Regions from separate parts of the Nesterenkonia halobia genome, predicted to be linked through region 3. Evidence: riboswitches for the same ligand, from Rfam matches in the RefSeq annotation. Region 3 holds a riboswitch; each other region holds the start of a gene.
The links. A riboswitch is a leader RNA that binds a small molecule or an ion and turns the genes downstream of it on or off. The one in region 3 is predicted to bind S-adenosylmethionine.
Positions count from the first base shown of each region.

Region 1: it holds a riboswitch for S-adenosylmethionine, as region 3 does, so the genes downstream of both, ABD652_RS12330 (ABC transporter ATP-binding protein) here and ABD652_RS01095 (nitrite/sulfite reductase) in region 3, are expected to answer to the same signal.
Region 2: it holds a riboswitch for S-adenosylmethionine, as region 3 does, so the genes downstream of both, ABD652_RS12375 (LLM class flavin-dependent oxidoreductase) here and ABD652_RS01095 (nitrite/sulfite reductase) in region 3, are expected to answer to the same signal.

Region 1 is NZ_BAAAYG010000012.1:23,740-27,004, reverse strand. Features, by position in the region: gene ABD652_RS12335 (aliphatic sulfonate ABC transporter substrate-binding protein) at 1-645, opposite strand, end outside; gene ABD652_RS12330 (ABC transporter ATP-binding protein) at 764-1,651, opposite strand; SAM riboswitch class I at 1,664-1,759, opposite strand; SAM riboswitch class I at 1,954-2,050, shown strand; gene ABD652_RS12325 (methionine ABC transporter ATP-binding protein) at 2,057-2,932, shown strand; gene ABD652_RS12320 (methionine ABC transporter permease) at 2,932-3,265, shown strand, end outside.
Region 2 is NZ_BAAAYG010000012.1:35,516-38,780, reverse strand. Features, by position in the region: gene acs (acetate--CoA ligase) at 1-760, opposite strand, end outside; gene ABD652_RS12380 (flavin reductase family protein) at 757-1,341, opposite strand; SAM riboswitch class I at 1,352-1,438, opposite strand; SAM riboswitch class I at 1,603-1,689, shown strand; gene ABD652_RS12375 (LLM class flavin-dependent oxidoreductase) at 1,783-3,210, shown strand; gene ABD652_RS12370 (homocysteine S-methyltransferase family protein) at 3,222-3,265, shown strand, end outside.
Region 3 is NZ_BAAAYG010000002.1:62,046-65,310, reverse strand. Features, by position in the region: gene ABD652_RS01095 (nitrite/sulfite reductase) at 1-1,667, opposite strand, end outside; SAM riboswitch class I at 1,673-1,783, opposite strand; gene ABD652_RS01090 (ABC transporter substrate-binding protein) at 1,871-2,821, opposite strand; gene ABD652_RS01085 (ABC transporter permease) at 2,844-3,265, opposite strand, start outside.

The DNA of each region.
Region 1 (3,265 bases), on a different contig from region 3:
GGCGCCCTCCTGCTCCTGACCGGCCATGATCGGATCCAGACCCGCCCAGGCGTCGACGTCGCCGTTGGACAGCGCGGTGGCGCCGTCGGCGTGCTGGAGGTTCTGGACCTCGACGTCGTCGACGCTCATCCCGGCCTGCTGCAGCGCCTGGACCAGGAAGAAGTACGGGTCGGTGCCCAGCGTGGCGGCCACGCTGGCGCCCTCGAGGTCCTCCATCGACTCGATGTCCGAGTCCGGACCGGCGACCAGCGCCGACCACTCAGGCTGGTTCTCGATGAGGATCGTCTTCTGCGCGGCGCCGTTGGCGCGGGCGAGCAGCGCCGCCGAACCGGCGGTGGAGCCGACCTGGATCGCCTCGGCGCGCAGCTTCTCGTTGGCGTCGTTGGAGCCGTGGGACTGGACCCACTCGACCTCGGTGCCGGCGTCGGAGAGCTCCTCCTCCAGCCAGCCGTGCTCCTTGATGACCAGACTCAGCGGGTTGTAGGTCGCGAAGTCGAGGGTGAGCGTGCCCAGCTCGCCGTCCTCGGAGTCGGACGGCCCCTCGCCCTGCACGCAGCCGGCGGCCAGGACGGTCACCGCCGCGCCGGCGGCGACGACACGGGCGAGCCGGGTGGTGCGGAGGGCGGCGTGGTGCGAACGATTCATCGTGGGGAACGGCCTTTCGTGCAGTCGTGTCATCAAGGGGCAGGCGGTGCCGCGCGGGGGAGGGGGAGCGTCAGTGCTCGTGGCTGTCCACGACGTGGCCCGCGACGAGCTTCGCTCGTCACGGGTCCCTGACGTCGTGGGTCCAGACGCCGAGGCCGGCGAGCAGCTCGCCGCGCAGCGTGGCCAGCTCGGCCGAGGCGCGGTCGCGCGGGCGCTCGCCCGGGACCTCGAGCAGCCGGGAGACTGTCGCGCCCTCGGGGGCGCCGTCGGAGTCCTCGGCCGGGTCGGCGCCGAGCAGCAGGATCCGGTCGGCCAGCTGCAGGGCCTCGTCGACGTCGTGGGTCACCAGCAGCACGGTGGTGCCGGTCTGCGCGTGGACGTCGAGCAGCAGGTCCTGCATCTTCAGCCGGGTCAGCGCGTCGAGCGCGCCGAAGGGCTCGTCGAGCAGCAGCACCCCGGGCCGACGCGCCAGCGCCCGGGCCAGCGAGGCGCGCTGGGCCATGCCGCCGGAGATCTCGCGCGGACGCAGCTCCGCCCGCTCGGCCAGCCCGACCAGCCGCAGCAGCTCGTCGACGCGCTCGCGGCCCTCGGCCCGGGACACGCCGCGCGGCAGTCCCAGGGCGACGTTGCGGCGGATCGAGCGCCAGGGCAGCAGCCGCGGCTCCTGGAACCCGACGGCGGTGCGCTCGTCGAAGGGCTTCACCGGGTCGCCGTCGATCAGCACCTGGCCGTCGTGGCCGGCGTCGAGACCGCCGACGGCGCGCAGCAGCGTGGACTTGCCGCAGCCGGAGGCGCCGAGGACCGCGACGACCTCGCCGGGACGCAGGGCGACGTCCACGTCGCGCAGCACAGTGCGCTCGCCGAAGCGCCGGCCGACGGCCTGCAGATCCACCGGCAGCGAGCGGCGGGCGGACTCGGCCGTCGTGCCCGGACGGGCGGCGGGCGACTCGGCCTCGGCGGGACGCTCGGCGCGGGGCGTCGCGAGGGCAGGTGCGGACGTCGTCATGGAGGATTCACGCTCCCATCGGTCCTGGCGGTAGCACCCGGCGTGACAGAAGCACCCGGGTTGCTGCGGCGTCGTCGAGCCAGATCTCTCGGCCGCTCGGGATGGATACGCGATTCACCGTACGAGGCCCGACGCGCCGGGACCAAAGCGCGCCCACGATGTGAGACATCCGGCGACATCTTCTGCCGCCGCAGACGCTCCCGGTCGCCCCCGCCGGGGGAGGCTCATCTGACGAACTGTGACATGAACACTCTGCACAGATTTGACGAGTGTTCATCACCGGCCCGTACAGTTGAGCCCAGCCACCATCCAGAGCGACTGAGAGATCTGGCTCGACGACGTCGCAGCAACCCGGGAAGGCCACGCCGCGCCGGGTGCTACCGCCAGGACCGATGGAGAATGCCCATGATTTCACTGCGCCATGTGTCCACGACCTTCCCCGCCGCACGGGGTGAGGATCCGATCCGCGCCGTCGACGCCGTCAGCCTGGAGATCCCGCAGGGGAGCATCCAAGGCATCATCGGCTTCTCCGGCGCGGGGAAGTCGACGCTGCTGCGGAACATCAACCTGCTCGAGCGCCCCACCGCCGGCGCGGTGCACGTCGCCGGCACGGAGCTCACCGCCCTCGACGGCGAAGCGCTGCGCCGTGCGCGCCACCACATCGGGATGATCTTCCAGGGCTTCAACCTGGTGAACAATCTGACTGTCGCGCAGAACGTGGAGCTGTCGCTGAAGTTCGCCGAAGTCTCCGAGAAGGCCGAGCGCCGCCGGCGCGTGGCCGAGGCGCTGGCCATCGTCGACCTCGCCGACCGTGCTGAGACCTACCCGGCCCAGCTCTCCGGCGGACAGAAGCAGCGCGTGGCGATCGCCCGGGCGCTGGCCACGCGGCCGCAGGTGCTGCTCTGCGACGAGCCGACCTCGGCCCTGGACCCGGCGACGACGGCGACGGTGCTGCAGTACCTCGCCGACGTGAACCGGGACCTGGGGATCACCGTGGTCATCGTGACCCACGAGATGGAGGTCATCAAGGCCCTGGCCGATCATGTGGCCGTCATGGAGGACGGCCGCGTCGTCGAGCGGTTCCCGGCCGCCGAGCTGGACCGTGAGGACTTCGCCCCGCGCACCGCCATCGGCGAGTATCTCGCCGGCGGCGGCATCCGCGTCGACCGCGGCGGGCGCGCGGCGGCCGACGTCGCCGCGCCGGAGCAGACGGATCGCGCGGAGCAGACGGAACAGGCCGCCGCGCACGACTCGCACCAGCTGTCGGAGGTGGTCGGCTGATGCAGCGCATCCTCGAACTGCAGCCCGAGCTGGTCCAGGCCCTGCTGGAGACCTTCGTGATGATCGGGGTCGCCATCCCGCTGGCGGTGCTGCTCGGCACGCCGCTGGGCGTGTGGCTATTCGTCCACGCCCCGGGCGGGATCGCGCCGTCGCCGCGCAGCCATGCCGTGGTCAGCGGGCTGGTCAACGCCGTGCGCTCCTTCCCGTTCCTGATCCTGCTCATCGCGATCATCCCGTTCACCCGGCTGATCGTCGGCACCACGGTCGGCACCGCCGCGGCCATCGTGCCGCTGACGGTCAACGCGATCCCGTACTTCGCCCGGCTGGTCGAGC
Region 2 (3,265 bases), on a different contig from region 3:
GCACCGGCGAGGCGGCGTCGACAACGTCGCCCCAGGCCACGTCGCGGCCGGCGGTCCAGGCCACCTCCGAGCCGGTGCGCTCGACGACCAGCACGTGCTCGATCGCGTTCTCCCCGGCGACGGCGGCGTCGGCGTTCTCCTTCACCGGCACCGCCTGTCCGCGGCGGAACTGCCCGTCGGTGGTGACCAGCAGCTTCGCGGCGGTGTCCTCGACGCGGAAGCGCAGCGCCTCGGCGGAGAAGCCGCCGAAGACCAGCGAGTGCACCGCCCCGATCCGCGCGCAGGCCAGGGTGATGACCACGGTCTCGACCAGCACCGGCAGGTAGATCACCACCCGGTCGCCGGCGCCGACGCCCAGGGCGGTCAGCGCGTTCGCCGCGCGGTTCACCTGGTCCTGCAGCTCCGCGTAGGTGACGTCGCGCCGGTCGCCGGGCTCGCCCTCGAAGTGCAGGGCGACGACGTCGCCGCGGCCGGCGGCCACATGGCGGTCGACGCAGTTCACCGCGGCGTTGAGCGTGCCGCCGGAGTACCAGCGGATGTCCGGGCCGCGCTGCGCCTGCGGGTCCGGCGGGGTCCACGAGTGGGTGGTCTCCCAGGGCGTCTGCCAGTCCAGCAGGGCGGCCGCCGTCGCCCAGAACTCCAGGCGCTCGTCCTCGGTCTGCGGGTCGGCCCAGGCGTGGACGTCGGCGGCCAGCGGCTCGGCGGGCGCGACGGCGGTCTCGGCGAACGTCTCGGCGAACGTCTCGGCGGCCCGGGTCACCGGTCACCGTCCGGCACCGGCTCCGGGGCGTGCACCTGGGCGAACTCGCTGCGGTGGAAGACCAGCGGCCGGACCGCCTCCTGCTCGTCCACCGAGACGTCGAGGACCTCCAGGACGACGATGTCGTGGTCGCCGGCGGTGACCTGGTCGTGGATGCGGGTGGTCAGCGTCAGCGGCGAGCCGTCCAGGGTGATCGCGCCGTCGTCGCCGGTGCTTCGGGCGACGCCGTCGAAGCGGGAGGCGCGGTCCTTCGAGGCGATCTGCCGGCACAGCCCGTGCTGGCCGCGGCCGAGCACCGAGATGCCCAGCCGGCCGGCGCCGTCGCGCAGCCGCGGCCACGTCGAGGAGGTGTGCTGCACGGCGAAGGTGACCAGCGGCGGATCCAGCGAGACTCCGACGGTGAAGGTGGAGGCGATCAGCGCCTCCGGGGTCCCGTCGACCTCGGCGGCGACGGTGACCACGCCCTGCGGGAACTCGGCGAAGGCGCGGCGCAGCCGCAGCGGATCCAGAGGCGTCGGCGTCCCGACGTCGACGGACGTGGCGGGGGCCTCGGCGGCGAGGGCGGGTGCGGATGCTGGCATCGGCGATTCACTCCCATCGGTCCTGGCGGTAGCACCCGACTCAAACGGGTTGCTGCGGCGTCGACGAGCCAGATCTCTCAGCCGCTCGGGATGGATACACGGTTCACGGTACGGGGTGCCGATGCCCGGGTCCAACGTGGGGCTCATCATGTGAGACGTGATGTCATCCGGCGTCATGCGCCCCGGCGGGCGTCGCCGAAGGTGTCCGGAATGTGGACCGCGACTCCGAGGAACGTCGGAAGGACGTGTACAGTGCGGTCCGTACCATCCAGAGCGGCCGAGAGACCTGGCTCGTCGACGCCGCAGCAACCCGGATCCGCCGGGTGCTAAAGCCAGGACCGATGGAGGTCTCCTCCCTCGCGCACCCCCGATCGGCGGCTCGCTCCGCCGGTTCGCCGCGCGAGGGGCGCCTGCATCGGCGAGCCACACGAGGAGCACCGCATGACGCATACCCCGTCCCAGCCGCCGACCACCCCCGCCGGACAGCGCGAGATCCTGTTCAACGCCTTCGACATGAACTGCGTGGTCCACCAGTCCCCGGGACTGTGGCGCCACCCGGAGGACCGGGCCCGGGAGTACAATACGCTGAAGTACTGGACCGACGTTGCGAAGACCCTGGAGAAGGGGCTGTTCGACGGCCTGTTCATCGCCGACGTCCTCGGCCCCTACGACGTCTACGCCTCGAACCCCGACGCCGCGCTGTCCTCCGGCGCGCAGGTGCCGGTCAACGACCCGTTCCTGCTGGTCTCGGCGATGGCCGCGGTGACCGAGCACCTCGGCTTCGGGCTGACCGCCGGCACCGCCTACGAGCACCCGTACCCCTTCGCCCGCCGTCTGGGCAGCCTGGACCACCTCACCGGCGGCCGCGTGGGCTGGAACGTCGTCACCGGCTACCTTCCCTCGGCCGCGCAGAACATGGGCCAGGAGGACCAGCTGGAGCACGACGCCCGCTACGACCACGCCGACGAGTACATGGACGTGGTCTACAAGCTGCTCGAAGGCTCCTGGGAGGACGACGCCGTCGTCGCCGACAAGGCCTCCGGCGTCTTCACCGACACCTCCAAGGTCCACCGCATCGAGCACCAGGGCGAGCACTTCAAGACCCCGGGCATCTCGGTGGTCGAGCCGTCGCCGCAGCGCACGCCGGTGATCTACCAGGCCGGCGCCTCCACCCGCGGGCGGGCCTTCGCCGGCAAGCACGCCGAGGCGGTGTTCATCAATCCGCCGACGAAGGAGCTGGCCAAGCAGTCGGTGCAGCGGATCCGCCAGGCCGCCGTCGACGCCGGCCGCGACCCCTACTCGGTGCGCATCTTCGCCATGCAGACGGTGGTCACCGGCGCCGACGACGCCGCCGCACAGGCGAAGTACGACGACCTGGTCCAGTACATCGACCCGATCGGCGGGCTGGTGCTGATGTCGGGCTGGATGGGGCTGGACCTCAGCCAGTTCGACCTCGACCAGCCGATCGGCGACGTCGAGTCCAACGCCATCCAGTCCACCGTCGAGACCTTCCAGAAGGCCTCCGGCCGCGAGGGCGAGCCGTGGACTGTGCGGCAGCTGGCCGAATGGGTCGGCGTCGGCGGCTTCGGCCCGGTGATCGTCGGCGGCGGCGAGTCCGCGGCCCGGCAGCTCGTCGAGTGGCAGGAGGAGACCGACGTCGACGGGTTCAACCTGGCGTACCACATCACGCCGGGGACCTTCGAGGACATCGTCGAGCACGTGGTCCCCGAGCTGCAGAAGCTCGGCCGCTACAAGACCGAGTACACCTCCGGCACCATGCGCCATAAGCTCTTCGGCGACGGCGACCACCTGCCCGACGACCACCACGGCGCCCAGTTCCAGCTGCGCCGGCAGACGCAGACCAGCTGAGAGGGCCGGACATGACCACATCCCAGGAGTTCACCCGGCGCCTCGACGCCGGGCC
Region 3 (3,265 bases):
CCGAAGGTCTCGCCGGCGGTCCGCTCCGCCAGGAAGCGGCGGACCAGCGTCTCGACATAGTCGACGAGCTCCTCCGTGGTGACCTTGAGCCCGCGCACCGTCCGGCCCAGTCCCGGGTCGTCACGCTGCTCGGAGGTCAGCCCGCCGCCCAGATGGACCTGATAGCCGGGCGACTTGCCGCCGTCGCCGTCGGGCAGCAGCTGGCCCTTCAGGCCGATGTCGGCGGTCTGGATGCGGGCGCAGGAGTTCGGGCAGCCGTTGATGTGCAGCGTCAGCCGCTGCGGCATCTGCTCGGCGACGTCGGCCAGCCGCTCCTCGAGCTCGCCGACGGCGGTGGCCGCGTTGGCCTTGGTCTCGACGATGGCCAGCTTGCAGAACTCGATGCCGGTGCAGGCGATGGTCGAACGGCGGAACACCGACGGCGCCGGGTCCAGGCCCAGCTCACGGAGTCCGGCCTGCACCGCCGCGACGTGCTCGTCGGCGACGTCGAGGATCACCAGGTGCTGGAACGGCGTGGTGCGCAGCCGGGCCGAGCCGTGGACCTCGAGCAGGTCGGCCAGCTGCACCAGCAGCGTGCCGGAGACCCGTCCGACGGTCGGCGCGGCGCCGATGTAGTTCAGCCCGTCCTTCTGCCGGTGCACGCCGATGTGGTCGCCGGGGACGTTCGGCGTCGGCGGAGCCGGACCGTCGGACAGCGCATAGCCGAGGTACTCCTCCTCGAGCACGCGCCGGAACTCCTCCGGGCCCCAGTCGGCCATCAGATACTTCAGCCGGGCCTTGTTGCGCAGCCGGCGGTAGCCGTAGTCGCGGAAGATCCGCGTGACCCCGTGCCAGACCTCGGCGGCCTGCTCCTCGGTCACGAAGGCGCCGAGCCGCTCGGCCAGCCGGGCGCTGGTGGACAGCCCGCCGCCGACCCACAGGTCGTAGCCGGGACCGTGCTCGGGGTGGTCGATGCCGACCAGCGAGCAGTCGTTGATCTCGTGGACCACGTCCTGGCTGGGGTGGCCGGTGATCGCGGTCTTGTACTTGCGCGGCAGGTTCGCCAGCTCCGGATCCCCGATGTAGCGGTCGGAGATCTCGCGGATGACCGGCGTGGGGTCGATGACCTCGTCGGCCGAGATCCCGGCCACCGGCGAACCGAGGATCACCCGCGGGGTGTCGCCGCAGGCCTCGGTGGTGTGCAGGCCGACTGCCTCCAGCCGGCGCCAGATCTCCGGGACGTCCTCGACGGCGACCCAGTGCAGCTGCACGTTCTGCCGATCGGTGACGTCGGCGGTGTCGCGGGCGAAGTCCCGGGAGACCTCGCCGACGACGCGCAGCTGCTCGGTGCTCAGCCCGCCGCCGTCGATGCGCACGCGCAGCATGAAGTACTCGTCGTCGACCTCCTCGGGCGGCAGCGAGTTGTGCGCGCCGGCCTCCACGCCGGGACGCCGCTGGGTGTACAGCCCCCACCAGCGGAAGCGGCCGCGCAGGTCGTCGTTCGAGATCGAGGAGAAGCCCTGCTTGGAGTAGACCTCCTCGATGCGGCGACGCACGTTGAGGCCGTTGTCCTCCTGCTTGAACTCCTCGTTGTGGTTCAGCGGGTCGGTGCCGTCGACCTTCCACTGCCCGTTGGGGCGCTTGGTCGGGCGGGGCGCTGCGGGTTTCGCGGGCACGTCAGTGCTCAATGGATCCTCCATCGGTCCTGGCGTTAGCACCCGGCACGAAGCCCTGCTCGGCAGGGACGTCATCCGGGTTGCTGCGGCATCGTCGAGCCAGATCTCTCAGCCGCTCTGGATGGGTCATTCTGTTGTTCAGGGCCCCACGCTACTGCAGGTCCCCGGAGGAAGAGAAGACGACATGTCACATATCGTCATGAATGTTCATGTGTTCAGTCGAGGTCCTTCTCGGCGAGCCAGTCGGCGGCGATGTCCTCGGCCGCGGCCTGCTCGTCGATGCTGCGCCCGTTCAGCGCCAGCAGCTCCTCGCTGGTGAGCTCGGCGGTGACGTCCTCGACGGCCGCGCGCGCCTGCTCGCCGACGGCCTCGGAGGCCAGCGGGACCACCGGCTGCGGCGGGACCAGCTCCTCGGGATCGTCGAGCACGACCAGGTCGTTCTCCTCGATCGTGGGGTCGGCGCTGTAGATGTCGGCGACGTCGGCGTCGCCGTCGGTCAGCGCGCGCACCGTCAGCGGCCCGCCGGAGTCCTCCACCGGCACCACCTCGGCGTCGACCCCGTAGACCTCCTCCAGCCCCTCGGGCCCGTAGGGCCGGGTGGCGAACTCGGAGTTGGCCGCGATGCGCACCCCGCCGTCGACGTCGGCGAGGTCGCCGACGCTGGACAGGTCGTGCTCCTCGGCGAACTCGGCAGTGACCACGTAGGAGTCCTGATCGGTGGCCTCGGCGGCGGACAGCGTCTCGACGCCCTCGGGCAGGGCCTCCTCCAGCCCGGCGAGGATCTCCTCGCGCGTGGCGGCCTCGGCCTCCGAGTCCAGGTATTGCAGCAAGTTGCCCGCGTACTCCGGGAAGAGGTCGATGGCGCCGGACTCGACCTCGGGCATGTAGACCTCGCGCTGTCCGATCTCGAACTCGCGCTCGACCTCGTGGCCCTCGGCCTCGAGCCGCTGGGCGAAGAGCTCGGCGATGATCGTGTTCGAGTAGTACTGCTGCGAGCCGACGACGAGGGCCGAGCCGTCGCCCGCTCCCCCGCCGCCGTCGTCGCCCTCGGCCAGCGGATCCGAGGAGGAGCAGGCGGTCAGGCCCAGCAGCGCGGCGGTCGCCAGCGAGGTGATGCTCGCCGTCCTGCCGCGGAGACGGGTGCTGCGAGGCGAGGCATGGTTCATAGTCGTTCCCCTTCCTGGTGGATCAGGCGATGCCGGGCCGGCGGGCGAGCAGGCGCTGCCCGAGGGCGAACAGCGCGTCGAGCACGACGGCCAGCAGGATCACCACGATCGACGCTCCCAGCATCATGGCATAGTCGTGGTTGCGCAGGCCCAGGAACAGCGGCCGGCCGAGGCCCCCGGCGCCGACGTAGGCGGCCAGCGTCGCCGTGGCCACGACCTGCAGCGTCGCCAGCCGCACGCCGCCGAGGATCAGCCGCAGGCCCAGCGGCACCTCCACGCCGAGCAGCACCTGCCGCGGGCTCATCCCCTGGGCGCGGGCGGCGTCGACGACCTGCGGGTCCACCGCCTCGACGCCGGAGTACGCGCCGGCGAGGATCGAGGGAACCGCCAGCACGATGAAGGCGACCATCGGAGCGGTCAGTCCGATCCCGGCGGCCAGCGCCA